DNA from 2 places in the Halobacillus sp. K22 genome. Region 2 is predicted to be linked to the other one. Evidence: riboswitches for the same ligand, from Rfam matches in the RefSeq annotation. Region 2 holds a riboswitch; the other holds the start of a gene.
The links. A riboswitch is a leader RNA that binds a small molecule or an ion and turns the genes downstream of it on or off. The one in region 2 is predicted to bind FMN.

Region 1: linked by a shared signal. The riboswitch ahead of ribD (bifunctional diaminohydroxyphosphoribosylaminopyrimidine deaminase/5-amino-6-(5-phosphoribosylamino)uracil reductase RibD) and the one ahead of ACTWPM_RS11885 (ECF transporter S component) in region 2 are both predicted to bind FMN.

The regions. Positions count from the first base shown of each region.
Region 1 covers NZ_JBQQCN010000013.1:53,882-70,326, forward strand. Annotated here, with positions in the region: gene ACTWPM_RS11015 (alpha/beta hydrolase) at 1-600, opposite strand, end outside; gene ACTWPM_RS11020 (hypothetical protein) at 1,015-1,614, shown strand; FMN riboswitch at 1,939-2,091, shown strand; gene ribD (bifunctional diaminohydroxyphosphoribosylaminopyrimidine deaminase/5-amino-6-(5-phosphoribosylamino)uracil reductase RibD) at 2,227-3,342, shown strand; gene ribE (riboflavin synthase) at 3,323-3,973, shown strand; gene ACTWPM_RS11035 (bifunctional 3,4-dihydroxy-2-butanone-4-phosphate synthase/GTP cyclohydrolase II) at 3,990-5,183, shown strand; gene ribH (6,7-dimethyl-8-ribityllumazine synthase) at 5,200-5,670, shown strand; gene ACTWPM_RS11045 (cryptochrome/photolyase family protein) at 6,871-8,313, shown strand; gene ACTWPM_RS11050 (DUF2254 domain-containing protein) at 8,344-9,705, opposite strand; gene ACTWPM_RS11055 (aminopeptidase) at 9,927-11,198, shown strand; gene ACTWPM_RS11060 (acyltransferase family protein) at 11,407-12,423, shown strand; gene ACTWPM_RS11065 (type 1 glutamine amidotransferase domain-containing protein) at 13,172-13,843, shown strand; gene ACTWPM_RS11070 (YjiH family protein) at 13,930-15,285, opposite strand; gene ACTWPM_RS11075 (DUF1722 domain-containing protein) at 15,624-16,160, shown strand; gene ACTWPM_RS11080 (fructosamine kinase family protein) at 16,191-16,445, opposite strand, start outside.
Region 2 covers NZ_JBQQCN010000015.1:22,104-38,548, reverse strand. Annotated here, with positions in the region: gene ACTWPM_RS11945 (M20 family metallo-hydrolase) at 1-234, shown strand, start outside; gene ACTWPM_RS11940 (YfcC family protein) at 269-1,657, shown strand; gene ACTWPM_RS11935 (cysteine hydrolase family protein) at 1,690-2,343, shown strand; partial or broken gene ACTWPM_RS11930 (flagellin) at 2,643-2,766, shown strand; gene ACTWPM_RS11925 (alpha-amylase family glycosyl hydrolase) at 3,624-5,114, opposite strand; gene ACTWPM_RS11920 (response regulator) at 6,794-7,441, opposite strand; gene ACTWPM_RS11915 (sensor histidine kinase) at 7,434-8,630, opposite strand; gene ACTWPM_RS11910 (alpha/beta hydrolase family protein) at 8,955-10,382, shown strand; gene ACTWPM_RS11905 (DUF6609 family protein) at 10,464-11,015, shown strand; gene ACTWPM_RS11900 (N-acetyltransferase) at 11,690-12,127, shown strand; gene ACTWPM_RS11895 (GNAT family N-acetyltransferase) at 12,219-12,728, shown strand; gene ACTWPM_RS11890 (hypothetical protein) at 13,575-14,093, shown strand; FMN riboswitch at 14,592-14,740, shown strand; gene ACTWPM_RS11885 (ECF transporter S component) at 14,908-15,507, shown strand; gene ACTWPM_RS11880 (hypothetical protein) at 15,554-15,922, opposite strand; gene ACTWPM_RS11875 (hotdog fold thioesterase) at 15,939-16,334, opposite strand; gene ACTWPM_RS11870 (1,4-dihydroxy-2-naphthoate polyprenyltransferase) at 16,421-16,445, opposite strand, start outside.

The sequences.
Region 1 (16,445 bases), on a different contig from region 2:
GAGAACAGGAAAGTCCATAAGGTTCAATAGGTTTGTACAATTATAGTTCATGCTATTTTCGTAATAACTTAGGGACGTTTGTACATCTGCCTTTATGCATTCCTGATAAAGTAATGTTTGATCTTTTTCTTGAACTTGATGAGATTTAGCCAAATGCTTACATAAAAAATTGTTATATCCACCTTTTAATAATGCTAATCCTAGTTGGAACTGGTTTCTTAAAAGAAAGGTACTCACTTCTGGGAACCCTCCTGAAAGAACAAGAGCTTTAATTCTGCCTGGGTGGTTGAGTGCAAACTCTTGAGCAATAGAACTGCCCGCAGAATACCCTACGATGACGGCTTGTTCAATACCTAAGCGATCAAGGAGAAGCTGTAAGTCATCAGCAAGCTGTTGGATCGTTGGGTGATCACCATTTTTTCCGCTGTTTCCATGACCTCTTATATCGTAGGTAATAATTCTGAATTGATTAGACAGGTCATTCTGGTATTTAAAAACATGATGTCCCATGTGGGGTGGATGAATAAATACGATCGGCATCCCAGCTCCTGAAGATGTATAATACATATGGAACGAAGAATCTGTCTCTATATATGGCATGGTACCTAACCTCCGATTTTCTTTTATTATTTACATATGAATGATTAACATACAGACGAATAGGGAGGGAGGCTGGAAGGCTTCAACTAACCAGCAGACTCAATTGGTGAGTAAATAAATGAAGGATCTTAGGAATACAACTTTGGGTGAAAGCACTTTGAAATGTGCTGATCAAAAAGCTACAAAATCTGATACACCAAGGTTTATGACTCTCTTCTGGGAAATTAACTAATCCTGATAATAACAAGTACACAAGTAAACTCTATTCCCCACTTTACGATACTTTAAATAATGAGTCGTAGGATTAGAAGAGTCCTATTCACATCTGTGTTATTCGTCATATTAAGAGATATGTTAGTTTTAAGGTGAAGCAATTTTACTGCTTCATCTTAATCTACATGGGGAGGGTTTGGAATGAAGAAAAAACCATCTTACAAGTCGTCAATTATTCTTCTTCTATTAATTATAATTGCTTTAAGTGTGACCCTTTATGTTACTTTTAACAAGTCCAACTCTTATCACGATTATGTTGAAAATAGGGTATTCAATACTACCTTTAAATGGTTTGATATTGATTTTGATTTATACAGTCAATATATCGATGAGGCCATAAGTCAAGAAACAATTGATTTAAAAACCGTTAAAGAATTAAATAGTACATATACTAATGGACATGAAAATTTTCGGGAGTTATCTCGGATAGCCAAAACCTTAAGAGGCACTGAGTTAGATAGTGACAGGATTCTTACTAAGTTATATGAGATCTCAATTACTCTAAAATTACTAAAACAACATGTAGAGGAAAGTGGAACTAGTACACTGAAGCTATCTGAAGATCAGATTAAGTTCTTAAAAAATATCAATGCATTTAACTCAATACTTAAAGGTACAAGAGAAGAGTATTCAGAGATAGATGATGAAGAGTTTTTCGAATATGATAATAGATATTGGATTGAATATCTATCCGAAATAAGCAAGCGTTCGAATAGCGTTACCATATATGAGGTGTACTAAAGTATGTATTTTTTCCTCCCTCTTACTTAAATAATTAATCAATATTTGAATGAATTATTATGGGAGTCTCCCTTCTGGCTTATCTGGCGCGAGTCACTCAACTTTTTCTAGCTATAAATTTAATCCATACTTTTGGGGATTCTTAGAAAAGAGATTTAACCTAATTCCCTTCTATGTTATTTCTCAATATCTGAAGTTGTTGACGAAATTCGTCTATAACGGTCAGAATTAATCCTAATTAAACTGAAAAATGGTCCGTTATGAACCTAAAGAATTGCGAGTTCGCGTTATTTCATATATATTTATAGTAATACAACAGAATACAGAGTCCTTCGGGGTCGGGTGAAAATCCCAGCCGGCGGTGATGAACGACGATCGTTCTAAGCCCGCGACGGGGAAGAAGTGTAAAGCACTCTTCCTCCTGATTTGGTGAGAAACCAAAGCCGACAGTTACAGTCTGGATGGGAGAAGGATGTGGAGCGCACCAAGGTACTAGTAGAATAGACTCGTACCGTGTATTTGGTGTACGCAAATCAAAAGTGATAAATAAACCCTGGGGAAGTATGTCTTCTTCAGGGTTTATTTTTTTATTCATCGTAAGGAGGCGGGAACATGAGCCGTGATGAGAGATATATGAAGATGGCGATTCAGATGGCAGGCAAAACGGTGGGCCAGACAAGTCCCAACCCATCTGTGGGAGCCGTTGTTATCAAAGATAATGAATTGGTAGGACTCGGCGTACATGTGAAAGCTGGAGAGTCCCATGCCGAAGTTCATGCTCTGAAGATGGCCGGAGAAAAAGCGAAGGATGCAGAAATCTATGTGACGCTTGAGCCTTGCAGCCATTACGGGAAGACCCCTCCTTGTGCGAAAACGATTATTGATGCTGGTATTAAGCGGGTGATTATTGCATCTCATGACCCTAATCCAGAGGTGTCGGGAAAAGGTATAAATATGATGAGGGAAGCCGGAATTGAAGTTAGAGCTAATGTTTTAAAGGAAGAAGCAGATCAACTTAATCTGGACTTCTTTCATTTTATCCAAACTGGTGAGCCTTTTGTCCGCTTAAAGACGGCGATGAGCTTAGATGGGAAGATAGCGACCCATACGGGAGAGAGTCAATGGATTACGGGGAAAGAAGCACGAGAGGATGGGCATACCTATCGCCATTTATCAGATGCCATTCTAGTAGGGATAAAGACCGTACTTGCGGATAATCCAAAATTGACTACGAGAATAGAAGGTAAGGGGAGAAACCCCATTCGGGTGGTCTTCGATTCTAAACTAAGAATTCCGAGGTCATCCTCCCTTATTCAAAATGAGGAAGCCCCAACCTGGGTTTTCACTGGTAATCAGGCTTCCAAAGAAGCGGTGCAGGAACTGCAAGCGATCGATCATATCGTAGTGATCCAGCAGGAAAGTGAGCAGGTAGACGTTCACCAGGCGCTTCAGTATTTAGGGGAGCATAAGGTAACTTCTCTGCTGGTAGAAGGTGGGGGAACAATTGCGGATGCTTTTGTCCGTGCTGGGAAAGTTGAAGAAATAATTACTTACCTTGCACCTAAACTGATAGGAGGAAAAGATGCCTCTACCCCAGTATCAGGGAAGGGGATCAGCGAATTAAAAGATGCACCTGAATATCAAGTCGTATCTCATGACCAAATTGGTGAAGATATAAAAATTGTTTCTGTACGAAGGAGAGAAAACGATGTTTACAGGGATTATTGAAGAGATTGGTTCATTAAAATCCATTAAAAGCAAGACGGAATCTCTGGAACTTAGTATTTCAGCAGAAAAAGTTCTTTCTGATGTTCGTTTAGGAGACAGCATCTCCATTAATGGGGTGTGTTTAACGGTGACCAGTTATACAGACCAAACCGTAGAGTTTGATATTATGCCGGAAACGTATAGAGCTACCAATCTAAGTGAATTAAAACAGGGGAGTCGCGTCAACCTTGAGAGGGCCATGGCTGCCGGTGGCAGATTCGGCGGACATCTCGTATCTGGTCATATTGACGGGACGGGAACCATTGTTTCAAAGAAACCTGAATCAAATGCGGTTTATTATGAAATCGAAATGTCAGAAGAGCTTATTCATTATTTTGTTTATAAAGGTTCAATTGCGGTGGATGGTACGTCTTTAACCGTATTTGGAGTGGAAGAGAACCGAGTGACGATTTCTCTGATTCCTCATACGATGGAACATACTGTCTTAGGACAGAAAGAAACCGGAGACCGTGTAAATATAGAATGTGACATGATTGGTAAGTATGTGGCCCATTTTTTAAAGGGCGATCATTCAGAGCAGCCGAAATCGACAATGACTAAGCAGTTTTTGTCTGATAACGGTTTTGCCTAGAAAAGAAGGTGAGAAAATGTTTGATACAATAGAAAAAGCCATAGAAAGATTGAAGCAGGGTAAACTGGTCATCGTTTGCGATGACGAGGATCGTGAAAACGAAGGGGATCTTGTTGGGATTGCCGAATACGCTAGTACTGAGATGATCAACTTTATGATCAAGTACGGCCGCGGATTGGTATGCGCGCCGATTACAAGTGGGTTAGCTGATGATCTAGAACTGATGCCGATGGTGGATCAAAACTCGGACCCTAATCAGACGGCCTTTACCGTGAGTATTGATCATAAGGATACGACGACCGGTATCTCGGCTGACGAGAGGGCACTTACCATCAGGGAAATGCTGAACCCTCAATCTACAGTGGCAGATTTCCAAAAGCCTGGCCATATTTTTCCTCTGATTGCTAAAGAAGGAGGCGTTCTGCGCCGTGCCGGTCACACGGAAGCTTCTGTGGATTTAGCGGAACTTTCAGGAGCCCGGCCTGCAGGAGTAATCTGTGAAATTATTAAAGATGATGGTACGATGGCGAGAGTGCCCGACTTGCGCGAAATGGCCGATGAATTTGATATACCAATGATTACCATCGCCGATTTAATTCAATATAGGTACCGAGTCGAAAATCATGTGAATAAAGAAGTAGAAGTCGCTTTACCGACGGAATACGGGGACTTCCGGGCGATTGCTTACACGAACGATATTGACTACAAAGAACATATTGCTTTAGTCAAAGGAGAAATTGATCCTGAGAAACCAACATTGGTTCGTGTACATTCAGAGTGTCTGACAGGCGATGTGTTTGGTTCTTACCGTTGTGATTGCGGTCCGCAGCTTCACAATGCATTAAGGCAGATATCAGAGAATGGAAGCGGCGTTCTGTTATATATGCGCCAGGAAGGCCGGGGGATTGGTCTAGTGAATAAGCTGCGGGCCTATAAGCTTCAGGAACAAGGACTGGATACAGTAGAGGCTAATGAGAAGCTGGGATTCGGACCGGATTTGCGTGACTATGGAGTCGGAGCTCAAATCTTAAGAGATTTAGGTATCGCAAAACTTAATCTGCTAACCAATAATCCTAAAAAGATTTCTGGACTTCGAGGGTATAATCTTGAAGTGGTGCAACGTGTACCTATTCAGATGAAATCTCGGAAAGAAAATGAACTTTATATGAAAACCAAACAGTCTAAAATGGGACATATGTTTCATTTATAAAAAGGAGCGGAATAAGATGGTCAAGACATACGAAGGAAATTTAGTAGGAACTGGTTTGAGAGTTGGTATTGTGGTCGGAAGGTTCAATGATTTTATTACTAGTAAGCTTTATGAGGGAGCTTTGGATGCTCTTAAACGTCATGGAGTGGATATGAATGGCGTGGAAACAGCCCACGTACCTGGAGCGTTTGAGATCCCGCTTGTAGCCTCTAAAATGGCCAAAACCGGAAATTATGATGCTGTGATTACTCTCGGTGCTGTGATTCGAGGATCTACTCCGCATTTTGATTATGTATGCGGAGAAGCTGCGAAGGGTGTTTCGCAAGCGTCTCAACAAAGTGGAATCCCGGTAATTTTTGGAATTGTTACAACCGATACGATCGAACAAGCCATTGAGCGTGCGGGGACTAAAGCAGGCAACAAAGGTTGGGAAGCTGCGACCGGAGCCATTGAAATGGCTACATTAATGAAAACATTTGATCAGTAAAAGCGGACAGGTTGTCGCAAATCAGCGGCAGCCTGTTTTTTTAATTTGTTAGCGACCCTAAACGTGGTTGTTGACTTCTAATTAGAAAATATGAAGCAAAAGAAGAGAACCTGATCTTATAGTTAAACTCCCATTACTTGAAGACTTGATTTCGAGATATTTGTTGAGCGGAAGGTCCTCCGGGGGACGATTTCGCTTTCCACGGGAATGCGCGGAGCCTTCTCAGGCTTCGCCTTCCGGAGTCTCCCCTGTCATTTTCATCCCGCAGGAGTCTACATCGTCGCCCTCCGGACCTGGCCGAATCAGAAACTCGAAACCACTAAATACACTGGTTGCTTGGTGAGAAAAAAGGATGGGATGAAGAGTGTATTTCATGCTAAAACGATGTAAAAAAGCTTGTCATAGAAGCATTTAGGACCTATTAGAAGTAGAGCATTCTCTCTTCTGAAAGGGTCCGTTATTCTCCCTTGGCTGGGTTGGTGGGGAAATGGCGAGACTCCCCGGTTAAAAGCGGAAGCACCTTGGTCAGCGGCGTATGGACTGGACTGAACTGGCGGAGATAAAAGAAACACGAAGAGCGTAGCGATTCGATGTTGACTTATCGTACAGAAGTGAGGGAAGTCTCACTAGACGCTAGGTGCTGGAGCTGGATAGCTCTCTTCAACGTTTAGGCACTCATTTATGCTTACGGCTCTAAGAAGTGTAAGAGTGGGAGAAGGAATCAGGTGAGATCCCGCAGGGAGTGAAACGAGCGAGGAAGCTCCTGGTAAAAGGAGGTTCGACTAAGGTCGCCACGTCCTGTGGCAACGTCGATCGACCCTACGTCGTGTAGGGCCATAGGAAAGTGTTCAAATGTGGTATCACCCCGAAAGACACGACCAGCATAAGCCGACCATCAAAAGGTTGGCGGTTTTTCCATCCGTTGATGAGCGACTTATGTCTCGAGTGTCTGAGTGATGGAACAAGACGAGTTATTTCCCCACCAGCCACCTCCTCATCTTGTAACGGACACCATTTATCTCGAAATCGAGTCTTCAACTATCCGGCCCGATTGTGGAATAAGTTATTATGGAAAATGTGCAACGGGTAATTGAGACACTAGTGAAGATTGTAGTAGAGCGTACCTATTAAAACGTGAGGGTGGAACAAACATTCGTTACAATAGAAGTACATAGAACTTAGACGGGGAGAGTGGGAGCCATGACAACTCGAGCCATATGGTTTCGAAGAGACTTAAGATTAAATGATCACACAGCGATAAATAAAGCGTTGGAACATGCAGGCGATGAGGATGAAATTCTTTTGTTTTTTCATATCCATCCTGGGATGAACCAGGAATTTACTGCACGTCATGATTACTTTTTTCAAACCTTGAAGGCTTTTACAGATAATGCAGAAGAAAAGGGACTGGCCATCCATTTCATTGAAGGGAAGACAAGTGAAGCGTTCACCGAGCTGGTGGAAAAACATAACGTAGAAGCCGTTTATTATAATCGAGATGAATCAGGCTTTGGTTTGAAAAGAGACAACGAAGTTAATGATTACTTAAAAGATTCTGATGTTCATGTGTTCAGCTATGTTGATCATCATATGCACGGAGCGAAGGAAGTAACTAAAAAAACAGGCGGATACTATAAAGTATTCACACCTTACTATAAACAGTGGAAGCAGCTGCAAAAACCAGCCATCCAGAAAGTAGATCATGAACGATTGTCCCAGCTTGTGATAGACAAGAGTGGTGAGTTTGAAGAAGGTTACAAAGCTTACAAAAATCTCATCAGTAAGACGACGAGAGAGTTTGCTAAATTGGGCGAGGACGATGCTCTTGATCACTTTTACGATTTCCTGGATGAAGCGATTTATGAATATGAAAAGAAGCGGGATTTTCCAGCAGTGGATGGTACAAGTCGGATGTCGCGTTTCTTAAGAACTGGGGCTATTTCCATTCGTACGGTATATCACTTGATTCATGATCAAGTAGACTACCGAAAAAATACAGAGGGAGTCGAAACATATATTTCAGAGCTTGCGTGGCGTGACTTCTACAACATGATTTATCACTTTTACCCAAACGCCGGAGATGAAGAGATGGTTGAAAAATATCAGGGACTCCCTTGGAATTATGATCAAGATCTTTTCAACCAATGGAAAGAGGGCCGGACCGGCTTTCCGATTATCGATGCGGCTATGAGGCAGATGAATGAAACAGGTTGGATGCACAATCGTCTTCGCATGGCTGTAGCTTCTTTTCTAACCAAGGATTTGCTTATGGATTGGCGTGAAGGAGAAAGGTACTTTGCAGAGCAGCTGATTGATTATGATCCGGCTTCTAACATTGGCGGATGGCAGTGGGCAGCCTCTACAGGCACAGACCCTGTTCCTTATTTCAGGGTATTCAACCCAACGAGACAGTCGGAACGCTTTGATCCACACGGGCGTTTTATTAAAGAGTGGGTACCGGAATTAGTTGATGTTGATAAAAAATATATTCATGAGCCGGCTAAAATGTCTTTGGAGGACCAGAAGGAAGCCAATTGTGTCATTGGGAAAGACTATCCTGAGCCGATGGTTGATCATAAAACCATGCGTGTTCGGGCTATTGAAATGTTTAAGAATGAAAAAGAAGGAGAGGGCACATCTTGATCAGCCCTCTCCTTCTTTTTTCAGAATGATCTAAAGGGAAGAAGGCACCTTAGATGCACTTTTAGAACTGACTCTTTCCAGCATGTATTCGAGCAGAAAAAGATAATCCTTCTGGTTACCTGTATTTTTTGCAAGCACGGATAGTTGTTCTAAAATATACAGGCAGTCATTTTCATAAAGGCTGTAGTTATCAAACCCTAAGATTGTCTGGCGGGCAAATTCCCATAAATCCTTGTGAACGGACTGATGCATCGTTTTACTTAGCAAAGCTACCATAGTCAGCAGTTCGGTCATGACCGCAGAATTTTGGTTAGCGTATTCGCGAATGGATGCGAACCCTTTATGAAGATAATATCTAAAGTCTTTTTGATTTAAGATAATACGAAGTTCCTGCTCCTGATCGAAAAGATAGGGAGAGAAATTCGTGGACTGACCTATACTTTTTAACAAATCTGCAATCTGATGAATAGTGTTCGTAACCGTTAGTGGGTCGTTATGGCCCAGAGCTTTAATGGCTACCTCGGCAAGCTTAATTAATCCGTATTCCAGGTCTTGAATTTCAGTTTGTTTAATTCCAATTTCAATAGATTTTAGATATCGATCAGGGTCAACCTTTCCATTATTCTCCCAATAAGTGAGTACCGGTGTGCCTTCTACAACGAATTCTCCGATTCTAACGTCGAACCGAAGGAGACTATTATCTCGTTTAGCCTGTTTAATGAGTCTGGAGAAGTCAGCGACTTGAAAATAACCAGGTTGATTGGCCTCAATAACCTTCCCGTCTTTTACTGAGGGCAGTTTAGCTTCGTCCACTGGCTTTTCAAGATGGTAGGGCATCAATTCTTTCTCTAAAGAAGCCTGGACTGATTTTGACTTGGAATTCATATTGTAACTAATGTTATGAACCTGCATCCAGGTGGTCGTATGGTTAATAAAATAGATAAAGGTCACGGCAGCCGTGATGGCAGTTAAGATAGATAGAGCAGGGGTGGCAACAATATATTCTTCTTCTTCGTGTGTGACATACAAGAAGTTTAGAAGGACATATATGAAACTCCCGTTAAATATCCCGAGTACGTGCTGGGTCGCCCGGTCACTTACAAAGTTTACAAGCATTTTGGAAGAGAACTGTCCGCTGAACGTTGTAAGTGCTACAAGCAGGGAGTTGATCGTAAAGGCACTTAATGTAAGCACCCCTCCCACGAGTGCACTCAAAAGAACCTGAAGCGTCTGACCGCTGAATCCGATAGCGGCAGGTAAGTACAAGCTGACATCTACAATGTAATCAAGGTAAAAAGTAAAAGCAGAAAGACCGATGGCTCCTACTATATACCAGAATGGCATAAACCAGAGTGTGGATTTTAACTCACTCTTACGCTGACGTTTCGACATTTTGAAGTATTTTCTAATATAGTAAAAGAACCCCATGTAATCACCATTCTTAGTAAGTTTAAATTCTTCTATTTCCTACCCTCGATAAAAATAAACTAACCTTCTTTTTGTTTTTAATAAAGAAAATGATAAAAAATAAGTGAAAGGACTGTGTGTTTCTTAATTGAATTTAGAAAACCCGCATTTAATTAGGAAATGGATGGAAGATATGAAATAATATAATGACAATCTCAATTTTGGGAGGTATTAATTTGACAGCAAATCAAAAGCAATTAGAAAAATACGCAGAATTAGCACTGAAAAAAGGTGTTAATTTACAAAGAGGCCAGGGGCTAATTATTAACGCTCCGATTGAGGCAGCAGACCTTGTTCGCACCATTTCGGCTAAGGCTTATGGTAAAGGAGCTAAAAACGTTCACGTTGAGTGGGGCGACGAAGTATTAAGTTACCTCAAAATGAAGAATGCTCCGATGGAGGTACTTGAGAACTTTCCTAAATGGAAAGCAGAAGGGCTCGAGGAGATGGTTGCTGATGGCTATTCTCTACTCTCGATTTACGGCCCGAATCCAGATTTATTAAAAGATGTGGATTCAGAGCGCGTAGCTAAAGCTAATAAAGCAAGTGCCCAGGCGCTTACTAAATACCGCGATTACATTATGAATGATAAAACAACATGGAGCATTGTGGCTTATCCTCAGAAAGCCTGGGCAGAAAAAGTCTTTCCTGATCATTCCTCCGAACAGGCTCAAAGCAAACTATGGGAACAAATCTTTCAAATCACTCGCATAGATCAGGAAGATCCAATTGAAGCTTGGAACGAGCATAATGAACGCTTGCGTCAGGCCCGTGAATACCTAAATAATAAGCAGTATAGGAAATTGCATTATAAAGCTCCAGGTACTGAATTGTCGATCGAATTAGTTGAGGATCATATTTGGCATGGCGGTTCAGCTACTTCTCAAAATGGCACTGAGTTCAATCCGAATATGCCGACAGAAGAAGTATTTACCATGCCTCATAAGTATGGAGTAGATGGTAAAGTAACAAGTACGAAGCCGCTTAATTATGGCGGGAACTTGATTGAAAACTTTACCCTTACGTTTAAGAGCGGTAAAGTGGTGGATTATTCAGCCGAATCCGGTGAAGACACTTTGAAACACCTGCTTGATACGGATGAAGGAGCAAAACAGCTAGGGGAAGTTGCTCTTGTACCTAACGAATCTCCAATTTCTAAATCCGGTCACATTTTCTTTAATACACTTTATGATGAGAATGCTTCTTGCCATTTAGCTTTAGGGAAAGCATACCCGACTAATATTAAAGACGGGTCTTCCTTTAGCGAGGAAGAAATGGATCATCACGGAGTTAATGACAGCCTTGTTCATGAAGACTTCATGATGGGGTCGGCAGAGCTGCACATTGATGGAGAAACTAAGGAAGGCGAATTTGAGCCGATCTTCAGAAACGGAAATTGGGCCATTGAGTTTGAATAAACGGTAATCTTTTATCCTCTTCTGCATGAAGTGCAGAAGAGGATTTTTTTGACCCTTCGTTTCATGACAAAAAGGAGACAGAATTGACAGGTAGTTTACAGTTTGTTTAAAAAGTAATAAAAAAGGTATCAAATCCTTAAAAATGTGATAAATAGAAGATAGGACAATTTATAAAACTAGGAAATTTGAAGAGTGAAGGGTGAAAATAATGAAGCGTGATGTTTTTTTTGACAATGCAAAATTATTGCTGATTTTTTTAGTGGTATTTGGTCATATGATCCAGCCATTTACAGATGGATCAGTTCCCATGTACACCCTCTACACGTGGATTTATACTTTTCATATGCCTGCATTCATCTTCCTGGCCGGTTTCTTTGCGAAGGGATCGGGTCATAAGGATTACATCATTCAATTGGCTAAAAAACTGATATTGCCATATCTTATCTTCCAACTGGCCTATACGGGATATTTCTTTTTTATTGGAAAAGAAGGATGGCTTAATGGACCTTTTTATCCTCACTGGTCGCTATGGTTCTTGTTTAGTTTATTCTGCTGGCATATTCTGTTGTACTGGTTTAAAAAGATCCCGCCGATTATTGGAATTACTATTGCCGTTGAGGTGGGCCTTGTAGTTGGTTACTTCAGCGATATCGGCCATAGTTTCAGCTTATCCAGAACATTTGTATTTTTTCCGTTTTTCCTCGCCGGGTACTGGCTGACGAAAGAACATGTGAAAATGTTTAGAACACGTCGCGTAAGAGAAGCGGGGCTTGTGGTGATGGCTTTGGCTGCCGGACTTATTGCTGCTTTTCCTGAAGTAAGTTCAGGATGGCTGCTAGGTTCAAAATCGTATGCAGAACTTGGAAATCCAGAATTCGGCGGCTTAATCCGCTTTATGGTGTATCTGCTCGCTGCTGTAATGACGGTGAGTGTATTATCCTGGGTGCCTGGGAAAGAATACCGTTTCTCCTATCTTGGCGGAAAAACGTTGTATGTATATTTACTGCACGGATTCTTCATTCAATTCTTCAGACAGGCCGGGTGGTTTAAAGTAGGGTCTATTTTCGATATTCTAGGTCTTGCCATTGTATCGGCGCTTATTGTCTATCTGCTTTCAAGCAGTATGATACGAACATTGACCCAGCCCTTGATAGAAGGTCGCACCCAATTAATGAAGCATTGGTGGCAACGACACTCTAGTAAAGATTCCAACTATCAACCCTGATATAATTAAAAAAGTGCGAGCCCGCATAGGGCCGCACTTTTTTTAATGCATAGAGACTGTTCAACGTGGTCGTGGATTTTTAAAAGAAGCTTATTCAACTAAAGGGCCGGATAGTTGAAGACTCAGATTCGAGATATTGAGTGGAGAAAGGGCTCCAGGGAACGGCTCGCTTTCCGCGGGCATGTGGTGAGCTTCCTCAGGCTTCGCATTCCGGGATCTCACCGATCATGTTCATCCCGCAGGAGTCTTCATCGTCCCCCTCCGGACCTTGCCAAATCAGTAGCTCAAAACCACTTAAGATATCTTCTTGATCCACAAAATGAGCATGTGAATATGAGGCTATTTTCATGCTATAAAGATCTGGAATAGCCTGTCATAGAAGCATTTAAGGCCAGTTAAGAAGGCGAGGGTTCTCTCTTCTGGAAGGGTCCGTTATTCTCCTGTGGCTGGGTTGGTGGGGAAATGATGAGACTCCCATGGGAGAAGGAACTAGGTGAGATCCCACAGCGAGTGATAACGAGCGAGGAAGCTCAGCGTTCCCCCATAGGAAAGCGAGTTATTTCCCCACCAGCCCTTCTCAATTTAATGTAACGGGCCCAATTATCTCGAAACTGAGTCTTCCAGTATCGGGAGCTTATCTGGAATTGGTATTTCGGGGATTTTACAGTGCTATTGTATAAAGAATATGGAAGAAAATTGGGCAATGGGGAAGGCTAATCGTAAAGGTTTACAAGGAGGATGATGAGAGATGACTAAAATTCTAATGATTGCTACGAATGTAGATCAACTGACTAACGATCACCAAACTGGTCTATGGTTGTCAGAGTTTGTAGAGCCGGCAACGGAATTTAAAGAAGCAGGGTTCGAGGTGATAGCTGTAAGCTTAAAAGGCGGAAGAATTCCTATTGATCCTCATAGTTACAGTAATGAACTTCCGAGGGTTTGGGACGGTGTGATGGAACCTATTCATAATACACCTGCGCTTTCAGAAATCGATCCGAGTGAGTTTGAAGGTGTGTTTCTGTGTGGTGGCCATGGAGCTATGGTAGATTTTCCTAATAATAAAACGATGGAACATATGCTTAGACACTTTCTTACAGAGAATAAGATAATAGCATCCGTTTGTCATGGACCAGCTGGATTGCTTGGTGTGACAGACCATAATGGAGAAGCGCTCCTTAAAGGCAGGACAATTACTGGATTTACAGACGAAGAAGAAAAAGAAGCTGGTATTGAGCACCTATTGCCTTTTAAACTTGAAGAACAGCTGAAAGCAGAAGGAGCAAATTTTAAAGCGGAAGCGCCAAATAAGGACCATGTAGAAGTTGATCAAAACTTTGTTACTGGTCAGAACCCGCGTTCGAGCTTGAGTACAGCACAAGCGGTCATTAAGAAATTAAGAAAACCGCAGCCTCAATAACAGTTTTAAAAAGCTAAAAAAGTCTCAGAGTATCGTTATGTACTCTGAGACTTTTATTGGTTAAACTATTGGAATGCCAATTTTGATTAGAAAAGAAGGTGAGCCACAAGAGTAATAATGGGCAGTGTGATAATTGTACGCTCAAGAAAAATAATGAAGAGATCCGTTAAGTTAACGGGTACTTTTGAACCTAATAACAACCCGCCGACTTCAGACATATAAATTAATTGAGTAACGGATAAACAAGCAATGATAAAACGGGTCATCTCACTTTCAATAGAAGCCCCGATAATAGCTGGCAGAAACATATCGGCAAAACCTACAAGAATGGTTTCAGAAGCTGCTTGCGCCGAAGGGATCTGCATAAGTTCCAACAAAGGAATAAAAGGCATTCCCAGCCACGTGAAGAACGGAGTGAATTCCGCAATCACAAGAGCGATGGTTCCAAGTGCCATTACGATAGGGGCAACCCCCATCCACATATCTAAAATGTTTTGTCCGCCCTGTTTAAAGAAGTCTTTCAACCCTTTAGCTTTACTTCCGCGTTTAACAGCCTGGACATACCCGTAGGTGAAGATATTATGCTCATCAGGGACTTCTTCACTGATGTCATCTGCTTCCTCTGTCACATAGGTATTCATTTTGCGTGAAAGAGGTGGAATCCTTGGCATAATGAGAGCCGCAATGAAACCGGCTAAAGCAACGGTTAAGTAAAAAGGAATAAACATATCAGCTAGGCCGACTTGTTCGATGACCACGAGGCTGAAGGTAATGGAAACTACAGAAAACGTTGTACCGATAACCGCTGCTTCTCGTTTTGTGTAATACCCTTCTTCGTATTGTTTACTGGTAAGGAGAACACCAATGGTTCCATCTCCCAGCCAAGAAGCAAGGGAGTCAATGGATGAACGTCCGGGCAGGCGAAATAGCGGACGCATGATTTTAGTTAATAACGTACCGAACAATTCTAATAATCCGTAATTTAGTAATAGCGGTAAAAATAAGCCGGCGAATAAGAACACGGCGAATAATACATGTAATAATGAGTCCAGAAGTAACCCGCCTGTATTTTCAGAAATGATAGCCTGGGGTCCAATTTGAAAATAGACCATAATAGCGAAAATCATCCCTAGTACCCTGGTCACTACCCAAACGGGAGGTACATGAAATAATGATTTGAAAAAGGGATACTTATCTAAAGCTCGTGGTCCTGCCAGCTTCGCAATCACGGTGGCAATGGCTGTGATCGAAATAATGATCATCATGATCAAGGATAAATAACTGCCGAGCATGTCCTGAAGCCAAGTAGCTAAAACGGCAATAGGAATCGTAACGGCTCCATCCTCAATATCCACGATCGGGTACATGAATAGAAAAATACCGATCAGGGAAGGTATGATGAAAAGTAAATGTGATGATGGTTTGAAATTTCTAGCTTTCATCCAGTGTCTCTCCTGTCGTTCAGTAGTTTTAGCTCTGAAAATGCAGCTGTTTATCTATGGCAGGTAATAATTGTTATCCCTCCGCATGCTGGGAGTACCTTGATCTCTTCAAATGCTCCCCGTAAGGGAAATCTGGTCGATCTCTATCCGATGTATCCATACTAAACGTTAATTGAGCTTTATATATAGGGTAATGCAGAATAAATATGCAGCATTTTATATTTTAATACGGATAGCGACAAAAACCAATAGGCAATCAGAGGGAGGAGTAGTTCCTTATTTATGTTAATTCGACAAATTCGGGAAGAATCCTTTTGAGGATTAGAAAGATGAGGGAGATGAAATTGCGAAAAACTTCAGTGTCAGAAATTCGGATACCATCTATTTTATATTTGCGGAAGAAAGTTACGGATATTCTCCACCAAAACTATTATGATTCTTTGTTCACTAAACTCTTTATCTTAGATGATTTCAATCATGTCAAAACCAGGAGATATTCGATCCAGACTTTTCATGCTCGTCAAAAATACTTATTGATGAGTTTTCACCCTGGTCTATTGAAGAAACTGGGAAGTATAGCTGCAAATCATACGCATGAATCTAAAGATCAATTATTAGAAAACTATGAGTTTAATTTGAGGAAACTTTTGAATAACAAACCGACTCGGGGATCTCATGCCAATGTTTGTCAGCATATCGCCGGATATTTCAAAAAAAATTGGTCTTCATCTGAGAAAGCGGAATTTAACAAGCAGCTCTTACTTTACAAGGAAGGGGAGTTGGGGTTGGCAGTGATAAAAAAAGACTGGCCTTTTGGGCCAGTCAGTCGGACAAGAAATATTTACTGCAACAAACGTATCTCGCACCTTTTATAAAGTTAGACTAACTTGAAAACAATGACGTTTTTAGTCTGCATATTGGCGTAGAATTCGATCTACGCTGCCCCCGTAACCTTCTCCGAACATATTGAGATGAACAAGTAAATAAAAGAGTTGGTAGAGCGGTTTGATCTCTTCGTAGTTGGCAGGAAGCGGAAAAGTATTCTCGTAAGCTTTATAAAAGGAAGAAGGAAATCCTCCGAATAATTCTGTAAAGGCTAGTTCGAATGCATGATCTCCATACAGGACGGAAGGATCAATAAGGTAAGGGCGGCCTTCTGC
Region 2 (16,445 bases):
CAAGAGACCATGGCAACATCTGTTGAGAACCACGGAATAAGGCCTGTTTTCCTGCCGAGTGGAGCTGGGCATGATGCTATGATTCTGGGACGTCATCTACCGATTTCCATGCTGTTTGTAAGGAGTAAGGATGGAATCAGCCACAATTCGGAAGAGTGGTCATCGTTGAATGATTGCGTGCAGGGTATTCATGCATTGAAGGACTTCTTAGAAAAGGTTACGCAAGAAGACTAGACCAAAAGTTCATCGGGAAGGTGTGTAATTTCTAATGTCAGAAAAGAAAAAAAATTGGTTGGATCGGATTCCTCATCCATTAGCATTGCTGTTTTATATCGTTGTATTTGCAGGAATACTTACCTACATCATTCCAGCCGGTTCCTATGACAGAGAGAAAGTCAACGACGCGACAAGGACGATCCCAGGAACATATGAATTTACAGAAAGGAATCCCGTCAATCTGCTGGAATTATTTACAGCAATACCGCAGGGATTCCAGGAAATCGCGAATATCGTTTTTATCGTTTTTGCTGCTGCGATGATGTTCGGAGTATTGGAAAAGACAGGTATGTTGGAGCGTACAGTCGGAACCTTCGTCAAGAAGCTGGGATTAGGCAGACGGTATCTTGCTATCGTTATTATGACATTTATTTACGGTCTGTTAGGAATTTTTGTCGGGTATGAAAATAATATCGCGCTTATTCCAATTGCCGTATTACTCAGCATCGCCATTGGTGGAGACGTTATTCTTGGTGCCGGAATAGGGATTGGTGGGGTATCAATCGGTTTTGGACTATCCCCCTTCAATCCGTACACCGTCGGCGTGGGTCATCAAATAGCAGAGATGTCCTTATTCTCTGGGTGGGGCTTTAGAAGCGTTCTTGTGGTTATCGTATTAAGTCTTCTAGCGGCATACAATGTGCGATATTTCAAAAAGATTATGAAGGATAGGGAAAAGAGTCTGGGTGACGATATCGATACAGATGACATGCAATTAACTCAGCCTCTTGACTCATATAGAATGAGGAAAAAAGATATTGCTATGTTGCTTGTATTTGTGGCAGGGCTAGCCGTCATGTTGTATGGTGTATTCACTCGAGGCTGGTACATCAATGAGATATCGGCTATATTTCTAATGATCGGTATTGCAAATGGACTTATTGCCCGCATGAACGGAAGTCAGATAGCCGAGACGTTTTCGAAAGCCCTTGAACCAAGTGCACTTGCTGCCATTTTGATTGGTGTCGCTCAAGGTATTCAGGTGGTTATGAATCATGGAAACATCAGTGATACAATTGCATACGGCCTTGTATCGGTACTTGAGCATTTGCCTGCCACGGTTGCAGCTATTTTCATGTCGATATCACAATCGATTATTAATTTATTTATACCGGGCGGAAGTGGGCAGGCACTTGTTACACTGCCGATCATGATCCCCGTCGGTGACATAGTGGGAGTTTCGAGACAGTCGACCATATCGGCTTTTCAGGTGGGTGACGGAATTACCAATCTTATCACTCCTACGCTTGGAGGATTGATGGCAATGCTTGGTCTGTGCCGGGTTCCTTACGGAAGATGGCTGCGGTATATCTTCCCATTTACAATCCTGGCGTTTATCGTTTCGTGGATTGCATTGCTTATCAGTGTATTAATCAGTTAAGAATCAATTAATAACTTGGAGGTGTTACTACCATGCGTAATCCATCGCAAACGTTGTATGAAGACTATAAGTCGAACCCTTTAATAGAAGGAAAAGTTGCATTACTTTGTATAGACTTACAATATTATGATGCTGCTCCTGGATATGGTTTCTTTCAAGACGTTTCACATGAGGATCAAGAATATGCTTATTATTTTAATCGATTAGAGGACCAGGTCTTCCCTACTGTTAAGAAACTGCAAAAAATTTTCAGGGAGCAAGAGCAAGAAGTAATACATGTGAAGATTGAATCCATGACTAATGATGGCAGGGATCGTAGCCTTGAGCATCAGCGAATCGGTTGTTTTGTGGAGAAGGGATCAAAGGAAGCCGAATTTATCGAAGAGGTTGCACCTCTAGAAAATGAAATCATAATCACCAAAACGGCTTCTGGGGTCTTCAATAGTACAAACATCGATTATGTGCTTCGAAATTTGGGAATTGAGCAGCTCGTTGTTGTTGGTGTTCTGACCAATGAGTGCGTTGAAACGACGGTCAGAGACGGTGCTGATAAGGGTTATCAAATGTATGTTCCGGAAGAAGGTGTGGCAGCCTTAACTGAGGAACTGAATCATCATTCTTTGGAAGTACTCGATGGTGTCTATGCGGATGTGATGTCTTACGAAACAGTCAAAGATAACTTCTGATCATTTTTGGAATCCTTTTATCTTCTGAGTACACGCGCGTTTATAGTTGATTCTTTCTTTAATAACAAAGTATTGCGCACTACTCAGCCCGAAATGCACGAGACTGAGTGGGGGGTTTTAGCTGGAAACGACCGTTCACTAAGATATAGAGGATGAAATTAATACTTCCATTCAGTTTAGTGAGTTATTAAGGGTGAAGTTTTTTAGAGCCCTCTAAACTTGAGGGCTCTTTATTTTTAAAATACTGGCTAAAAACTGGCTAATTGAAAGATAAATAGACAAACATCCAGGAGCGTTGTGATGTAGACATGGCTAAAGGGGATAATGCACCAAACGAAATCATCTATTTTGGATCAGGCTTCTCAAGCTATGCTTGTTAAAGCCAACCAACAACCTCAAGGAGTTCTTGAACTGCTACGATAATATCCAAAACCCACTCAATCAAAGAGTGGGTTTTTTCGTGCGTTAATCTTCGCCACATTATAATGAAGAAACTCGTCATAACTTTCATAACCCCGCTTGGGGCAGAATTTTATTATTCTTGCTCCATCTCCATTCGTATAGGAAGTACTTAATACTGTTAAAGGTTGTTTAGGGTTTCACATTATTTCATCGCTATGTATCATACGTACCCCAAAAGCGTTCAAATGTCAACTTTTGTGGGTCTCTCTCGGTAGTGATCAAAAGTGGTAGTCGTGACTGGCAGCGTAGAAGTCCTTTAAATTATGAATTGACTGGATTTTGACTGGTTTATAATATCGTCAACTAAATTTACAAGCCTCCCAAGAGTTTATATACTTTTGAGAGACTTTTCTTTTATTCTTAAATTTGTAAGAGATTCAAATGGCAAAGGGTTGATTTTGAAATAATGGTTATTGGACAAGATAATCAATCTCAAATTCTCTAGCAGATACAGGTTAATTGTTTTAGTCATTTTTATTTGTCCATTGTTGTTTAATGGAAACTATTTATTGAATATATTTACGGTTTTAGTTAGTAGGATAAAGGAAATGGATGGGGGTGATAAAGAAAGTCTATAGAAATGTGAAGAGTTCGGATCTGCTTTTCCGTACTGAGTCCATTATCGTTATGAGAGTTCCCCCTTTCTAACTGATCGTGAAAGAAAAGTTCTATACTAGCAAAGGCAGTCAAACCCTTTTGGCCTGCTCAACCAAACAAAGAGGAATATCTCAATACATGAAGAAGAATTTATAATTTAGAAAAAGCCAGCCTCACATAATAAGAGGCCGGCTATTGATTTCAAATGATGTCAATTTTATTTACCTTTGAGATTTTGTCTTACGAATACTGAGGCCAATGGCACCAACCATCGCTACACCCAACCCTGCTAACATTCCAAGCGGAAGGGAAGATGAAGTGTCCGGCAATTCGCCGCCTTCTTGTTTATCCTGCACAAGGATCTTAAATTCCCATGGTTCTAGATCAAGAGTATGTTTACCACGCAGAATAAAGTCAGAATCAGAGAAATAAGACGTATACTTACCTGATGAAGATCTAGGCTTAAGAGTAGTAGACTCCTCATTTTCTGTTAGATTCATTACCACTACTACTTTATTGCCATTCTTTTCTCTCTCAAATGCTAAAATATCATCGTTCGAGCTCTCTAAAAAGTTAACATCTCCACCGTAGCTTCCATTCCAAAGGGCTGGATTTTCTTTTTTAAGATCAATTAATTCCTCGTAATACTTTTGCATAGACAAGTTGTTCCAGTTGATTTCGTCCTTTTCAAAAAATTCAAGCATCTTGTCCAATCCTGCTTCTTCTCCGGAGTATATAAGCGGCATTCCCGGCATAGTAAAGGTTAAAGCTGCCAGGGTTTCGTTTGCTTCACCGTAAAGATCTTCATTTGTTCCGTTCCATGAATTCTCATCATGATTCGTAAGGAAATGCATTGGGTAAGTCCCTTCAGGATACGTTTCCTCTACGTCTGAAATATAAGTACGAATGTCTTCTGCCGAGTTTTCGCCGTTTGCTACTCCGATAGCATTACCGAGAAAAGGCCAGCCATAGTTAGCATCAAAACTCTCTTCCAAAAGGTTAAGGTTTTCACTATCTTCCGCTAACATATAAATTGGTTTAACCTCGTCTAGTTCTTTTTTGACATCTTCCCAGAAATCTGCTGGTACTCGTCCTGCAACATCCATCCGATAACCGTCAACGTCTGCTTTTTCCACCCAGAACTTCATTTCTTCAATCATTGCTTTACGCATTTCTTTGTTTTCATAGTCTAACTGGGCAACATCCGTCCAATCTGTGCCCGGTGGCTGCACAATCTCATCATCTTCATTCTGGATATACCATTCAGGATGCTCGGAGATCCAATCGTGATCCCACCCCGTATGGTTAGGAACAAAATCCAGCATGACTTTAAACCCCATATCATGGGCTCTTTGAACTAACTGTTCAAAATCCTCCATTGTTCCAAATTCAGGGTTAATCGCTGTATAATCTTGAATTGAATAATAAGAACCCAAAGTTCCTTTTCGGTTCTCTTCAGAGATTGGGTAAACCGGCATAAACCAAAGAATATCTACCCCCAACTCTTGGAGCCGGGGAAGATGCTTTTCAAACGCTTCAAAAGTACCTTCTTCTGTGTACTGTCTGACATTTACTTCATAAATGACATCATCTTTCGCCCATTCTGAAACCTCATCTGATTTCTGCTTTGAAACCGACCCTAGTGCAACCGTTTGCGTAAATGCCGTAAAAAAAAGAACAGTTACTGCTACCATAAAATAAATCTTCTTCACTCTATTCAGCTCCCTTTATAGTTAGTATTGCCCTTCCTTCTTTTAAACTTTTACCTCCTTTTCCTATTTTTAACCTTTTATGGTAAGAGCTACTATAAATGTAAAGTTTTTCTTTTTAGTTTTCAATATTTTCTCACTATTCTAAAAATAACAGTACGAAAGTCTTAGAAGGTTTATTTATAAACTCATTCTTAACTAGGTGAGTTTTTTACCTGTTAGTAATATGTTTGCTTATATAATGCCAACATTTTGCTAGCTCAATCAACGGTGGACTTTTTCTTTTGGTACCTGATATCTATATAGAATCAGTAAGACTACAGCAAGGCTGTCTTTCCCTGAAATTACAATGATTTCGCCCTACTCCTTAAATGATGTAATTTCTTTTGGAAGAGGAAGCACCAAATGCTGAGCAAAGTCTTTGATAATAATATCACCTAAGTGAGATTGAATCTTTTCAAACATGGATTATTCACCTCCTAAAAAAAAAGACACCCTTGTAGGTGCCATTTAGTTACTGATTAATGTATTCATAGCTTACGCCGTCCACGTAGACTGTTAGCACATCTCCATTGATTGTAGCGGTAATGTATTCTTCTGGGAAAATCATTTCTACCTCATTTCAGTGACTTAAGTTGTTGAAAATAACGATTGGGATGGCCATATGTTTTAAGAGGTTAAGTACTACCTGATTAGTGTAACTCCAGCAGCCTTCTAAGCTGTTGATCGTAAATCGTTTATTTAGTGGACAAAAGTGGACCAATGGTGGACCAAACTCGCCAAATTTAATATAAGATGGGCATATTTATTCCTATTGGGCTTTCATAAAAGATGACATAACAGTATTTATTACAAGAGTTTTGGAAACGTTCATACAGGGACATTCACTTTGACAGAGTGGAAGTCGCTTTTGGGTCACAATTTAATGTAAATTTGGCTGCACTTCTGACTGGATATTGCCTGGATTTTATTCATAATTACATATATCCTATTTGATCTCGTGTTAATAACGTAAAGTTGGAACACCGATTATTTAGGGCTTCTTACGTCTTATCTTCTACTATTTATTTAATACAGTGAATGGGCGACGTGATGGAATCATGCACCCATGATATCAAGAGTTTAGCTTCATCCCAAAAGTCAAAATGACATACTTTTGACACACCTGCTAGAAAAACGCTATAAATCTAAAGAGCCTCTCAAAGTTCACTGAACTTTTGGGAGGCTTTTTCTTCCATGTTTTCAGTAATGTGCGTAAATAAACACGGTGAGTTTATATTTCCTTTGTCTTATAATTTCTGAATTTCCTAACTCCTACTCCTGCTTTAAATAGTAGAGAGATGTCACTAAGTCAATTGATTAGGAGCCTCTAAGCACATTCCTATCTGCTAAGCAACAGTCAGGAAAAGTCACGATGCCGCATCCAGACTAGAGTAAGTTTCTCCAATTAAAAAACGTGCTGAGATAGCTTGAATTTCAGGGGGTGGCAGCACTGTCTCAAATGTCTTAATTATTATGGCGAAGGTGGATCAAAAAGTTGGCACACCTAGTTCATTTAAATGTATGTACACAGCGGAAAACAGTGTCACTTAAAAGCTATGAACTGACCTATTCAGCAGGTTCTATAAGAGAAGGGCCAATAGCCCTACTCTACGTTGCGCTATTTTTTATCTTTAGAGGGGTTAGATCAAATTCTTTTCGAATGCGGTTTTTACGGCGTTTATCCGATCTTTCACTTCTAATTTAGAATAGATATTGGAGATATAATTCTTTACCGTACCTTCTGTGAGAAATAATTTCTCTGCAATATCTTTATTCGTTAACCCTAGTGAGACTTCATAAAGAATTTCTACTTCTCTCGGTGTAAGAGTTTTATCGTTTTTATCCTGATGATTCTCCAGAATACGGTTTTGCTCCGGTAATTTTGATAGTAAAGTTTGAGCTATTCCCTGAGGGATAAGGGTTCCGCCTTTGTGCACCAACCTAATTCCTAAGATAAGGTCTTCCGGCAGGATGGCTTTTAGAAGGTATCCTTCTGCTCCTGATTTTAGGGCCTGTATAACATAATTCGTTTCTTCAAAAGTAGTCAGCATAATGATTTTAATCTCAGGCCAGCGTTCTTTAATAGCTTTTGTGGCAGTTACTCCATCCATATTTGGCATGTGAATGTCCATAAGAATGAGGTCAGGTTTATTATTAACGCAAAATTCTATCGCTTGTTTTCCGTCTTCTGATTGCCCGATGACTTCGATATGTTCATCCATATCTAGGATGATGTTCAGACTTTCTCTCGTCAGCGTCTGATCTTCAACAATAAGCAGCTTAATCATAAGCCCTTTCACTTCCCTTCATGGGTATGGTGCATGTGACTGTGGTTCCTTCATCGGAAAAAGATACATCTAAAGAGCCGTTCAAAGTTAGTAGCCTTTCCTCCATACCACGCAGTCCAAATCCGTGCTTTGCCTCTGCCCCAGGAGAGCCGTTATCAACAATCGTTAAATTTAACCCATCAGCCTCATAGCTTAAGTTTACACTTATAATGGTGGCTTCCCCATGTCTGACGGCGTTAGTCAGGGATTCCTGTAAACTGCGGGTGAGTGTCCTTTTGTGAGTCTCGCTTATAGGAAACACCACACCCGTTACAGTGAAAGTTACTTGTGTATCCGTATGTGAGGCGAAATCTTCGCACATTTCTCTTAGTTGCTCAGCCAGCTTTATTTCTTTCTGACTACCCGGGTCCAGATCATGAATATTTTTTCTCGTTTCATCCAGTCCTCTATTTAACACATCCCGCAATCGGCCAACTTTTTGTATGGCTTTACCTTTATCTGAAGATATTAAGAGTTTCACAGCGTCTAACCCCATAATAGAAGACGTCAGTGTATGGCCGATTGTATCGTGCAGTTCCCGTGACATTCGACTGCGTTCCTCTAACAAAGTTAAACGTTCCACTTGTTCCGCGTACTGGATAAGGGCCTCGTTCTTTTCTTTGATCATTTCTTGCTGCTGTTCATTTTTTCTCAGCTGCTCCTTGAGTTCTCTTTGTGTCTGAAGAACCATATTTAAGCTGATTCCAATTCCAAACATGAGCGTGTAATTAATCATCGACGAGATAAAAGCGAGAGTGCTTTCAATTAAAATACTTTCCAAAGCAGGAAAGAAAATAAGGGAAGCCACTATAGCCCATAGTGTTGCTCTTCCTTTATAAAGGTAACCGGTCATAAAGGAGGTTAAAATCATTCCTCCAACGAGTTCATTGACTTCATAGGTTAAATAGAGAGAAAGCCCTCCAGTTGTAATAAAATCAGTGACAAAGAAGAAATGAGCCTTAAGATAAGCCGGTCTCCAAAAAAACAAAGGAAAGGAGAAGGACGCTAACAGCCATAAAACAAGGAAAGGAATGGACATATCTAATCTCTCATGATTTGCATAAAGAAATAAAAACCCAAGTATTAAAAAAATAGCACGCAGCCCCAGCACCGTCTTGTCAAAAGCACCCCATGAAACTCCTTTCTTCAATAAAATCACCTCATCCATTCTCATCTAGTTTTATTTTACCAGTTGTTTAATAAAATTATTATAGCTCTCTCGATTTTATTGTGACTTTTCTCATGACTGCGGACACTAGGGTCTATGACTTTTAATTTATATAATTCAAGGTAGAGAAAATGAAGAAAGGAGCTGGGAATTCGCCTGTCAATCAAGAAATTGCAGGAAATTTTCCGAGTCGCACAGGGTAATTATTTTGTTATTGAGCACACTAAGTAGTAACTTTTGTTTTATAAGTGTGAGCAAGTCATAAGGAAAACACTTTAGATCATTAAGGAGAAAGGAAGTAAAAATATGAGAGCATTAGAAATCATTTTATTGATCGTACAGCTTGTCTGGTTTCTTTCACTGCTATATAAACCTCTTAGAAAATGGAAAACTCTAGTGTTTATTATTACCATAATCATCTTGGGTGCCCATTTGTTTTTAGAAGGATATAGAACACAGATGCTATTGGCCTACCTGGCTGAAGTTTTCATTATTATAGGCTGGATACGAAAAAAATTTAAGGATCACGAATCGCACGCCATGGGCAAGTGGAAATTATCATGCCTGGTTGTTGTAGTTATCTTATATATTGGAATTACCGTCACACTCAGCTCCCTGCTCCCTGTGTTTACTTTACCTACTCCTACAGGTGAATACCAGGTAGGGATGAAATCAGAAATGTTGGTGGATAAGGAGAGAACGGAGGGTGGCCAGCCAAGAGAATTGATGGTAAGTGTCTGGTATCCAGCAATAAGTCCGGAGAGGCAGGATAACACATATCTTTCCTATCCTTATAAAGAAGTTGCAGGAGCACTCTCTGTTAACTTTTTCGGTCTTCCATCCTTATTATTCGATCATTTAAAGCAGGTCAAAACAAATACTCTCAGCGAAGCGGAAGTTTTGCCAAAGGAAGACGGTTATCCTGTTGTATTATTTTCTCATGGTTTCATGGGCACTCGTATGCAAAACTACTCCCAGATGGAAGAGCTGGCCAGCCAAGGGTATATCGTCGTGAGTCTAGACCACACCTATGAGTCTGCTTACACTAGGTTCCCTGACGGAAGAGAGGTTCAAACAAAGTACACAGCAACCGACTTTTCAGGAATGAATCATAGCAAAAATATTGCCGCAAGAACTGCAGATGCAAGTTTTGTTTTCAATCAGCTGCAAGATTGGAATGAAAAAAGTGATAGCAGCTTTCAGAACACATTGGATTTATCGAAAGTTGGAATGTTCGGTCATTCCTATGGAGGAGCTACAGCAGCTAAAGTAATGGCAGAGGATTCCCGTTTTAAGGTGGGAGCTAATATGGATGGGGCTTTATATGGAAGCGATGTAGAGAAAGGCTTTAATAAGCCATTTATGAACCTCATCGCCCAATCGAGCTACGAATATATCCCATCAGAAGAAGAGTTAAAGATGAACGGAATGACGCTAGAAGAATACAAAGCTTTATCCGAACAGAATCTTCAGAACATCAATACGCTGTTCCAATCAGGGATAAAAGATGATTCCTATAAGATTACCTTTCTGGAGGGAGATCACTTCAGTTTTTCTGATATGCCATACTGGGTGCCCATCCTGGAAAGCGGGTATGACAAAAACCAGAACCACCGCGTGATGAATCAGTATATCTTAGCTCTTTTTGACAAATACCTTAAAGGTGAAAACGAACAGCTCCTTCAGGAAGAAAAAGAGGATCCTATATATACGGTAGAAGCAAAATTAAAATGATGAGTTCTTATTTAAGCGATTAGAAGGTTATCATATTAGTAGAAAGAGTTGATATAGTCTCAGAGTGGAGGGAATGGAGTGATGACCTTCTTAGCAGATAAGCTGGGTTATGACAAAAATGAACCGCTGCAATTTTTGAACAAAAGATTATGTGGAATATGGTTAATTTGGATAGGCGTCGTGCTGACACTAAGTATTTATAAGGGAGGAAAATGGTTAGTTCATCCCATTATTTTTGTCATCGGTTTTGGTGCAGGCTTTCTACTGATTCTCAATTCAAAATACGTAGAGCAAAAGCTTTCCTATGGACCAGAATCGCTTTTTCAAAAGAAAATCAGCCAGCTCTCCATTACCCTGATGTTTATTCTTATCTTTTTCATGGGTGGGTACTTTATCCCTTCAATGGATTTTAGAATGATATGGTTAGGCGCCCTTTTAGCTGTAGCGATTCACTTTGTTCCGTTTGGGTTTGTCCATGGGAAGCTTATGGTTCTTCTGGCTGCTATCTTGATTGGGGTCCTTTCGTACGGCTACCTCAATCCCTCTGTCCCTTTCTACGTGATCGGGTATGTAGATGCAGTGATCAAATTGTTATTTGGTTTCACCTTGCTTTTTTCCAGACCGCCAGCATAGGTTTCTTAATAAAGTGCCAGTGCCTGTCGCTTAGTAAAGGAACAGGCACAAGTACTTGACTTAGATTGTCTTTTATTTTTATCTTGTTTTTAATAAATTTTCTTCAATACGGGTCGTCTTCTTTTTTGGATGTGTTTCCCCTTAGCGTTTTATCCAGCTTCGTTGTCGAGTAAGAATTCTCACCATGTCTTTGACAACTTGAGATAACTTCCATCTCCTACGTATATCTTAATGTGACTTTTTAACATAGTTGGTACAAAAGAATGATTGCTGATGTATGTGTTTCAATGAGACTTACTCAAATGTTAAGAAACATTAAAATTTTCTTTCCATTTTTCAAGAAGATCAGGATCGTTTAGGTTATATCTCTTAATCATGTGAGCGTGTAATACTATATACAAAGTGGAATATTTGCATCACGTTATTCTAGTTTTCTAAATGCTTTTCGTAACATAGTCTGTTTTTCCAGCATGTCGCACTTCATGGCATAGTTCATGGAAGAAAATATCAATGTTAGTTCTTGTAACCAACATTGATAAACATAAACATATGGAATTGTGAAGTTGCATATTTACATTAAAGTGCATTTATCTCGAAACAAACTTCTTATTCAATCGTATGAATTGTTGAATCGATTTTAGGTTACAATTTATTTTAATTTGAGAGGTGACAACATGAACATTAGGAGAAGTAAAGAAACGGAACTTAATAGATTGGTCGATATATGGTATGAAGGATCCTTAATAGCACATGATTTTATTGAGAAAGATTATTGGGAAACACAGAGAAATGAAATGAAAGAAAAGTATCTTCCAATGGCTGAAACCTATGTTATAAGTGATGAAAAAGATGTGGTAGGTTTTATATCAATGGTTGACAACTATTTGGCTGCTTTATTTATTCATGTTAATTATCAAGGAAAAGGATATGGAAAAGGTTTATTAAATTATATGAAAAACCAAATGAATATAATACAACTGAAGGTGTACGAGAAAAATAGCCAAGCCGTAAATTTTTATTTAAAGAATGGTTTTGCAATAATAGAAAAATTATTAGATGAAAGGACAAACGAGGAAGAATTACTGATGAGATGGGAGAGGGTTATATACTAAAGGTGATTATTGAAGTAACTGGGCTTATTCTACAACAATAAGATAGGAATAGCTCCTAGCCAATACTAAATGAAATATGGGGGAGGGTTAAATGGATATAACAGTTGATAAATTAAGTTATGAAGATGCGAAAGCACTTTTCGATTTTGAAAAAGAAAATAGAACATATTTCGAAAAAATGATACCAAGTCGAGGTGATGATTATTATAACTTTGACAATTTCATGATACGACATAAAAAATTATTAGATGAACAGAATCAAAATTCATCTTACTTTTATCTGATAAGAAAAACGAATGGTGAAATCTTAGGAAGAATTAACTTAGTAGACTTAGACAGATCCCAAAACTTAGGTCACCTAGGTTATAGAGTGGGTGAAAAACATACGGGGCAAGGGATAGCATCCAAAGCTTTGCATATCTTCCTTGAAAATTTGAGTAAAGATGGTTTCGAAAAAGTTTTAGCTAAGACAACGAAGCATAACATTGCTTCACAAAAAGTACTAGAGAAAAATGGCTTTAAGAAGTTAGAAGTGAGTGATGAAGAATTTGTAATGAATGGAGAAAAACTAAGATTTATAAATTATATATGGGCTATTTGACAACAGTATAGATGATATGTTTATCCATTCTACTACCTCAGCACTGAGTCTTATAGTTATGGTGAAATTTAAGGGGTACTATAATGACATGTAATTAGAAGGCATGAAATAGTTTAGAAAAACCCAACTTTTAGGTGCGATTGTTAAATATAGTATTCGCCTTTTAACGTAGAAAGGGTAGTAAATTTTATAATTGACGATGAGTTAAATTTATTAACGGTATAAGAAGTTAAAATTATGTAAGAGTCATTAGTGGGACAAATTTAGATATTAAACAAGAATTATATCAAGCAGCCAAAGAGTTGTTTAAAAGAAGATAACCTACTGGCTGGGGTGGTACTGCAGCAATGTGTACTAATGATTAAAAATTTTGACAAGTGTTGCTCCAGAGGTCTTAAAAGCTTCTACAGAGTTATGTGTAGACACAAGGGCCATTTTGTAAGCACAAAAATTTAATACACAAATTCATATCCAATATGCGTTGTAAGAGACGATGATAATGAAAAATTTATGGTGTTAACACATTGTGAGGGTTGTCGGGAAAGATTGGTTTACTGGGGGGATGTAAAGGGAGCGGTATCTTCATCTTACGAGGTGCCATTACTTTTCAAAACTTTAGAAGAAGTTCAGCCGTATCATTGGTCTCAAGCATACAGAGATGAAGATTTATTTGACTAAAAAGTATATTCGAATAAATCTTGAAATCAAGTTTTCCGAAATTGGGGACATTGCTTTATAAGTGTACTCCTTTTTACACATGCGTAGAGGCTATGATGAATGTAACTTTTAAACTGACGGAGCTGGTTAGTTTAGGGTCTATTATTAAAGTTTTTAGGAGTAGTTAATATGATACGTTTTTCTTTATTTATTTTTTCTGTATTGCTTCTATTATCTGCAATAGGTTGTGCGAATAGTAATGGAACAGCAAAATATACATTGTTATCACAAAATGAAATTGATCAATTCATACAAGAAAAAAACATCGAGCCATTAGCAGTAGAGGAAGTTCAAAATTCAACAGTTATTTTGTATAATAATGGTGTATATTACCTTTCAAAAGATAATGAGGAACTAATGGAAAACTACTCTGGATGGGGTGTCGGTCATGGGAAGGTACAATTTGGTATGACAAGTACAGGGAGTCCTCATGTCTATGTTATTTTGAATGATGAAACCTTATTAAAGGAAGCAAATAAAGTAGAAGTTGTGTTTCAAGATGGAAAATCTGTCGCTGAATCAACAGAAGGTAATCGGGGGTTTTTATTGTTTTATGATAAGAATGAAAAAAACATGAACCTTCATAATGAATTGGAATTATATATTTACGATAATAACGGTGAGGTTCTTTATCAAGATAATATATAATCTACCATGAATTCCTTAGTTAGATTTAGATTACTCACAAATGCTTGCTAACAGGTATTTAAGTAAAAGAACAGTAAGAGTTGTCTTGGATTCGAGTCTTTCTGTAGTGAAGGCAATTTAATGGTTAAGTTATAGAAAAATTTTGAATAAAAACACCCCCCTAGAGAAGCCAATTGGAAAACTGTAATTGATAAACACCCGATAACGGAATTAGAGCTGGTGGAATACCGAGTGCAACAAGAGAAAGAAGAGTATAAAAAGAGAACAAAGCATTTAGAAGAAGAATTGGAACTTATAAACATGTACGTGAAGGAATGTCAGCAGCAACAAAAAAACGATGCTTATTTAAGCATCGTTTTTTTGTTGACGAGTTGTTGACGAAACTCGTCAACAACTACCAAAATTAATCCTAATTAATCCTTAAATGATCCTATTAAAAACTTAAGAGTTGCCATTTCATAGGGTTTTGTATAAAATAAAACTACAATTACATATCGATTCCATCTTCGGGGCAGGGTGCAATTCCCGACCGACGGTGATGAGCGTATATACGCTTTTAGTCCGTGACCCGTTTGGCATCATGCTAAACGGTGGACCTGGTGCAACTCCGGGACCGACAGTTACAGTCTGGATGGGAGAAGATGTCGAGCGAAGCAGGTAGAAGTATATCTAATTTTACCTACTGTTTCCTATGGACAATTAATCCACCCTAAAGCCCCTTTATGTATGCTTTAGGGTTTTTATTATGGACATAGGGAGCACGTTCACCTTCATCTGGGATGTGAATCGATGAAAAAGATGAAGGAGGGGATCGATGATGAACCAATATACAGGTCAATCATCAAAATTGCTTAAATTAATTATATTAGCTCTAATGGGAAGTATTTCTATGGTTTTAATGCTGCTTAATTTTCCTTTGCCTATGCTTCCTCAATATTTAAAAGTAGACTTTAGTGAAATTCCTGCACTAATTGCAGCTATTCTTTTTACTCCATTAGCCGGAGTGATCGTAGAAGGATTAAAAAATACGCTGTATCTCATTTATACAGGGGCTGCGGACCCGGTAGGTGTAGTGGCTAATTTTGCAGCAGGTGTCCTGTTTGTGGTCCCAGCAGCAATGGTCTATCACAAATTTAAGTCAACCAAATCATTAGTTTCCGGTATTGTTGCCAGTTCTGTTATTATGGCGGCAGGGATGAGTGTACTTAACTACTTTCTCATCTTACCAGCATACAGTTGGTTCATGGGGTGGGAAACCATGAGTGCTAATGTTAAATGGATTACTATTTTAGCGGGAATTCTCCCATTCAATGCGATTAAGGGAATTATAATCGGGGCCTTGTTTGTGCCATTATTTATTAAGTTAAAGCCGTGGATCGAGCAAAAGAGCGTTCGCTCTTCCAAAGCGGCCTGAATAATAAAAAAGCTGTCCGTTTTGGACAGCTTTTTTATTATAAATTTTATCCTTCCTCAATTTCATCCACGCGATAGCGGGCTGTCGGCATAGCTTCTAAACGTTCTAAAGGTATCGGCTCCCCTGACTTCTCACTTAATCCATACCGATCTTCTTCCATTCGTTGCAGAGCATCGTTTACTTCCATTAATTTCTCACGGGATTTTTCATAAAATGTCTGTTCTTTTTCACGTTCGAATTGATCAGTTCCCAAGTTTCCCGGGTGATCGGCAACGCTCGAAATTTCTCCAGTATCATCATTTTCGTAGTCGTTTTTCAATCGATCATCTTTATACTCCTCAAGCTCTTCTTCCGCTTCTTTTTTCATTTCTAAAAGCTGCTGTTTAAAAGATTCTTTTTGGTTTTCCGTTAGCATGTAAAATCGACCCCTTTTAATTATTTTTTACTGGTACTACTCCAATGGTACACCTGGATATCGAAATCGTTTCTTCTGCTTCATTCAGGATCTTAACTTCCCAGACCATTGTATTTCGCCCAATATGAATAGGCGCTGCTTTCCCGATCACATATCCTTCGCGAATACTTTTAATGTGGTTCGCATTAATTTCGATACCGAAAATCTGCTGCTCTTTTTCATCCACATTTAAGTAAGCGCCTATACTGGCGGCACTTTCAGCTAAGGCTACGCTTGCACCGCCGTGTAGAAAGCCCATAGGCTGATGAGTACGGTGATCCACAGGCATGCGGATTTGAACATAATGAGCTTCCGCATGTTCAATTTCCATTCCTAAGGTTTCCATAAGAGTGTTTTTTATTAATTTTTCCATTAGATATCCATCCTTTACCTCATATTTCCCGTTGCCTCAGGAGTCAAACCTATAGAAAAAGGATGGCTGGAAGCCATCCCGTTTAGTTATCCCAGAGGAATTGAAATCTCT